2 regions of the Lysinibacillus sp. NPDC056185 genome follow, and region 2 is predicted to be linked to the other one. Evidence: riboswitches for the same ligand, from Rfam matches in the RefSeq annotation. Region 2 holds a riboswitch; the other holds the start of a gene.
What was found. Region 2 has a riboswitch for FMN ahead of ribE (riboflavin synthase). Riboswitches for the same ligand answer to the same signal wherever they lie in the genome.
Positions count from the first base shown of each region.

Region 1 (3,257 bases), on a different contig from region 2:
GATCAACGGAAGGATCAATAACAGCCCCAGTCACACCAAGGCCACTATATATAAAAATCCAACCTCCTACAACACTATAAAAACTTAATAATAGAAAACAGCCGAGCACTCCCATACGACCAACCCAAGCCCAACCTGTTTTCGTAGGTGCAATTTTTTTATAGGCAGTCACAGCCTCAGACTGTGTACCACGACCTAAAATATATTCTGATAATAACATCGGTAAACCAATCAACAATGTAAATAGCACAAAAATCAGGAAAAATGCTCCCCCGCCACTTTGTCCAGTAACATATGGAAGCTTCCAAATTGCCCCCAGTCCGATTGCAGCTCCAGCCGATGCTAAAATAAAGCCTAGTTTACTAGACCACTGACTCTTTTTTTCACTCATCTCTTCAAACTCCTCTAACTTACTCAACTCTTCCTTATTCTACAATAAAATAATACAGTCGACTAGATTAATTCTATATGTTACTTTTGCGTAATATTATCCAACACCTCAACCATTCTACATAAAAAACCTCGAACGCTTAACAGCTCGAGGTCTCATCCTAATTATTTTGTTAAATACATGGAACGCTGATGATCAATCCATTTACGCATTGTTGTGAATAGTAATGCCATGATGATAGTAATTAAAATACCCTTCACAATGTTAAATGGCAAGATACCAGCTACGATCATTTTATATAGTGAATCACCTACAACAGGCTCCATACCTAAAAAGTAAGTGTACATAGGTAAAAATACTGCATAGTTAAGGATGCTCATTCCTACTGCCATTACAATTGTTCCAGCAGCTAAACCTCCGATAAGGCCTTTAACTGTTTTGGAGCGATTAAAAACAAAGCTCACTGGTAAAATAAATAAAATACCTGTTGCAAAGTTCGCGATATGTCCTACCGGTACTCCCGTTGGCGTGCCTGAGAAAACCCAGTCCAACACATTTTTAAATAATTCTACTAAAATACCCGCTACAGGTCCCATAGTGATTGCTGCTAGTAATGCTGGCATATCACTGAAGTCCACTTCCAAAAACATCGGAAATGGCGGAATCGGGAAATTAAAAAGCATTAATAAAAACGAAATACTGCTCAGCATACCAATCGTAATATACGATTGAAGTTTAACATTTTTCTTCATAGAAAACTCTCTCCTCTTTGCTGATTCAATCTCGCAAGAAGAAAGGTTACGACCTAATCAATTATTATCATGAAAAAAACCCTTATGCAAAAGAGCATAAGGGAGAATAGGCATGATTAAAAAACGCCATTAATTAACTATTTTCTGAGCATACGCTGTGTGAAACCACATCGAAAAAACGCTCGTACATAGCTAAATTCATAACAATGAATGACGATCGTACCTCCATCTTCTCCCATCCAGACTTTAACTGTCGGCCTTGGAATTGCACCAAGTCAGCCATGCAAAAAAATTATTTGCACAGGTCGCGGGCTGAAGAGCCTTTAGTAAATCATGCGAGCTAATATGTCTTAAAGGAAACATTAGCGATTTACAACTCTATTACCGCCGGTCGGGATTTTCACCCTGCCCCGAAGATGAATCATTATTTTTTTATTTCATAGCCTTACTATAATGAATTATTAGAGAAAAGTAAATAGCTTTGCTTTAAAAAAATCCGATTAAACTTGTATGCTTTAATAAATACTCGTGAAAAGTAGCTTAAATCCTTATTCATCTCATCACCTATAGAGGCGAGAGACTTCGTAGGTGACGCTTCGCTTTCGCTACTGAAAATAATTGCTAAGTTAAATGACAAGAGCATTCACGCACATATAGTGGCGAGAATGCTCCAAAAATTTATTTATGTTCTGTTCGTCTATTTGTTGTTAGGCTGTTTATGGCATATATCGTTTATTGGCTCCTACAGGCTTTGGCAAGAATTTTTTTAAATCAAATCCTTCCCAGGTTTCCTGTACAACATTGTCTAAACGTATTTGTTGATCAAAGCTTGCAGCAGTGAGCATCATAGCTTCTATCAGTTGAGTTGCACGAACAGTATCCATGGTCGTTAAATCAAGCGACTCATCAAATGTAACAATAACGCCTTCTGCTACTTCTTTTACAGTGTATGCTATATTTTCTGGTACAACTGAAACGTATACATCATCATTTTTATTTCGCATATCGGTAAGCGCTTCTGTTACAGTGGGAAAAGTCTTACGAGAATCGGGTGATAAATATTCAGCTCCATTTTCATCTTTATATAAATAATAATTAAAATGATTTGAGCTTGTTAATGCCTTAGGATTACTTGGCTCTTCTTCCTTGGAAAATTTGTAGGCTGTACCATCAGGATTTTCAAACTCAATATCTTTATACTCTGAATCTGAGAATGTATCCTGTAAAGTCTCTAAATATTCATTAGTATCTGCTGAAGCAACATCATAATCATTTTTCTCCGGCAATACATGAACTAGTTTATCGCCCTTCTCCTTCAATTCTCCTTTATATGGATGATAGTTAGTAAAACCATTTGCTTTCTCATCAATTTGCGGCGCATACTTTTCATACATTTGTAATGTTGTAGGCTTTTTCTTCGGAAAATCAGTGGCAACTCGTTCATTTGGAATGATATACGTCATCGGTACGCTTTTCTTATCACGATTTGCCAAACCAATATGAAACACTACTGCTTCTGTTAAATCTTCCTCATAAACAGATGATCGTAGAGACATAATCCTTGAATGTTTTGCTACTATGTTGTTGGATTCCATAATCTTATCCTGGTTGACAAAGCTTTTCGCCGCTCGACTATCCTGCGATGTTGAATATTGAGAGGTTTCAGGAGCATTAGCCTGGTCTAATTTTGCATCATTATGATTCATGAACATAGAGCCTGTAATTACTGTTAAAGCGAAAACTGCTGCAACACTCATAAAGATTGGCCATTTACGAACTTTCTTCTTTGTTGTTGCAGTCTCGGTACTTTCTTGTTGCGTAGGAATACTGTGTTGTTGCTCTTGCGATGTTATTTCATCATCTATTGGTTGTTGTATAGCTTCTTGAAGATCGACATTATCCTGCAAGCGAGCATCTGTCAATAATCGATTTAATATTTCTTCTTTTGAACGGCGGTCAGAAAGCTTAGGGGCATTATTTAATAGATGCTCAAGTTGATCATCATCAAATTGGTTATGTGTCATTGCCGTTTCGCCTCCTGTTCTCTAACCTGTTGTAGCTGTTGCCGTAAAAATTTAATGGCACGATGCTGAGTGGTTTTTACCTTCGCTTCT
Region 1 is NZ_JBLLLQ010000011.1:32,077-35,333, reverse strand. It holds gene ACMZ42_RS12815 (sodium-dependent transporter) at 1-391, opposite strand, end outside; gene ACMZ42_RS12810 (ECF transporter S component) at 556-1,143, opposite strand; FMN riboswitch at 1,367-1,565, opposite strand; gene ACMZ42_RS12805 (RNA polymerase subunit sigma) at 1,860-3,167, opposite strand; gene sigX (RNA polymerase sigma factor SigX) at 3,164-3,257, opposite strand, start outside.
Region 1: another riboswitch for FMN. It lies ahead of ACMZ42_RS12810 (ECF transporter S component); the one in region 2 lies ahead of ribE (riboflavin synthase).

Region 2 (3,257 bases):
CCTTTTTTTTCACCATTTTTTAATACAGCTGTAATTTGCTGAGTATATAAATGATCTTCATTTTCATACATATCTGTTACAGGGTTTGATTCTTTTAATTCCGTTTTTATAACTTCCGCAATTGGACGATCATAAAATGCTTCGTTGTGATAAACGAAAAAAACAGAAGCGATAAAGCAAATTGCGATAAAGGTATAAAATATAAATTTAGATTTTTTTTTCAAGATGTTTTGCAATAAAAAGCCTCCAATGTGAGAAAGGAATCTGATTGTACTTATGCGTTCATTGTTAAAATGGCACGAAAATGACTCACAATATCACTAATTTTTTAATGTCAAGCAGATTTAAAAAATGCCATTATAAAGTAACGTGCTAATTGAATAGAGGTTCCTTAATTATATAGTAGATTTTAGCTTACTTAGTTAGTTTTAGCATAATTAAATTATTGTTATTCATTATGTAAGTGTTTATTAATTTTTTGCTTATGACAAATGGGATGGTACAACATAGCATGTGAAGGAAGCGAAAAAATATAGGAGAAATCGCCATTATTCAGGACGCGATAGTTGAATTGATACTGGCCAGGTTAGGCAGTATTTAATCAAAAGAGGAATGGTTTGGCATGAAATGTGCTATTCCAGTAATGGAAAAGCAGGGTAAAGGATCGATTTTTAATACTGCTTCATCGGCAGGTATTCGTCCAGAACACAGTATCGCTGTATATTGCGCAAGTAAACATGCGGTAATCGGTTAAACGAAAGGCGCCACGATCGAGTATGCAAATAAAGGTATTCGTATTAATGCTGTGTGTCCAGGCGGCATCGTTACACCATTATTTCAAAGTGTTGGTGAAACACTTGAAAAAACAGGGTACGTACCAGAAGAAATGTCACGTGTATGTATGGGACGCCATGGTGAACCAGAATAAGTTGCAGAAGCGGTCCTATTCTTAGCATCAGATAAAGCAAGCTTCATGGCTGGTGCTGTTGTCTCTGTTGATGGTAGTTTGACTGTATAAATTTATTGTTTTTGTAGCAATTTACAAACGCAACGATAGGCAAACTTGCGAATGTGAAATGAATTATAGAAAAAATTTATAAAGAATTATCTGGATAATAAAATAAATTAGTGTTATCGTAAGAACTAGCTAAATAAAAATATCCTTCAGGGTAGGGTGAAATTCCCAATCGGCGGTGATGAAGAAATTCAAAGTCCGTGAGCGCAAGCTGATTTGGTGCAAATCCAAAACCGACAGTTATAGTCTGGATGGGAGAAGGGTAAAAGTGTGAGCTTTTTAAATTCGCTTGAGTTTATAAGGTGTATTTGAGTATGCTTTTATTTTAACTACTTCCCATTTTATAGTTGGGAAGTAGTTTTTGTTTTATTTGGCTAAAAAATTGAATAGCAGTAGTTCTTCGGGGTAGGGTGAAATTCCCAATCGGCGGTGATGAAGAAATTCAAAGTCCGTGAGCGCAAGCTGATTTGGTGCAAATCCAAAACCGACAGTGACAGTCTGGATGGGAGAAGAACGATGAGATGACAGCCTATGGAAAAAATATTATATCCATGAGGTTTATTTGTTGACGTCTTATGTATATGAACTCCCAAACCCCTTTATTCTAAGGGGTTTTTTGTTTGAGCGGAAATTATTAAATGAATGAAAGCAGGTGAAAAATGTTTACAGGAATTGTTGAGGATATTGGCACCGTAAAAACCATGCAAAGCGATCGACAAAGTATGAAAATCACCGTTATTTCAAAGAAAATGGTAGAGGATGTAAAGCTAGGGGACAGTATAGCGGTCAATGGTGTTTGTTTAACAGTGATATATTTTAATGGACAAGAGCTAACGATGGATGTAATGCCTGAAACAGTGAGCGCAACAAATTTACAGCAGCTCGCAGTTGGAGATCCGGTAAATTTAGAACGCGCTATGTCAGCTAATGGACGTTTCGGTGGTCATTTTGTATCCGGACATGTTGACGGGGTAGGGAAAATAGTGCGCAAGCGGCCATTAGCAAATGCAGTCTATATTGATATTGAACTATCGAAGGAGTTAACGAGCTACTGTATTCCAAAGGGCTCCATCACAATTGACGGAACGAGTCTAACACTCTTTCAGGTCGAGAAAAACGGTGTCACAGTATCACTGATACCTCACACATACAAGGAAACAATTTTAGGTATGAAAAAAATTGGTGATCTCGTCAATATAGAAACCGATTTAGTTGGAAAATACATTTTGCATCAACTTAAGTATGGACAGGAACCAACCATTTCAAGAGACTTCTTAGCAAAAAACGGGTTTTAACTTCTTTCAGCGAAGCCAAAACATCTGTACCTGTCGCTACGCTTTCGGTACAAAAAACATCCGCTGAAATAGAGGAACTTAGTCTAAGAACGCCACGGTCTGTGGAAACGGCTGAGTGACCAACGTCATGCTTGCAGGCCTAAGCAATCCGGACGCAATTATGCCGAGGCATAATTGATCTAATAACACTTTAAGAACTGGAGGTGGCGATATTGCTACATTCAATTGAAGAAGCAATAGAGGATTTAAAACAAGGGAAGATGATTATCGTAGTAGATGATGAGGACCGAGAAAACGAAGGGGACTTACTCGCACTTGCGGAATTTATGACCCCAGAAACGATTAACTTTATGGCGACCTATGGAAGAGGTCTTATTTGTACGCCGATTTCACAGGAGCTTGCACAAAAATTAGCATTAAAGCCAATGGTTAGTATTAATACTGATAATCATCAAACGGCATTTACCGTTAGTATAGATCATGTAGACACAACAACTGGAATTAGCGCCTTTGAACGGGCAATGACTATACAAAAAATGCTAAAACCACAGGCAAAAGCTGCGGATTTTCGTAGACCGGGCCATGTATTCCCGTTAATTGCAAAGGACAATGGTGTATTAGAGCGTAGAGGACATACGGAAGCTACAATTGATTTGGCCAAGCTATGTCATAGTATTCCTGCGGGCATTATTTGTGAAATTATGGGGGACAATGGCAAAATGCTACGCTTTAATGACCTTGTTAAATATGCAGCGCAACATGATTTAAAAATGATTTCAATTGAAGCATTGGCCACTTATCGTCTTAAACAAATAATGGAAGAAAACACACAGACAATATAAAGGATCATCAACAAAAGTTTGGAATGACATTTGTTAAAACGTACTTTATGTATATAAGTTGATTGGAGTGGAGACTGGGCGACTCCTTGAGGATTAGCGGATAGA
Region 2 is NZ_JBLLLQ010000001.1:344,542-347,798, reverse strand. It holds gene ACMZ42_RS01745 (YibE/F family protein) at 1-236, opposite strand, end outside; gene ACMZ42_RS01740 (SDR family NAD(P)-dependent oxidoreductase) at 623-754, shown strand; partial or broken gene ACMZ42_RS01735 (short chain dehydrogenase) at 767-928, shown strand; FMN riboswitch at 1,157-1,282, shown strand; FMN riboswitch at 1,408-1,533, shown strand; gene ribE (riboflavin synthase) at 1,675-2,310, shown strand; partial or broken gene ribB (3,4-dihydroxy-2-butanone-4-phosphate synthase) at 2,523-3,113, shown strand.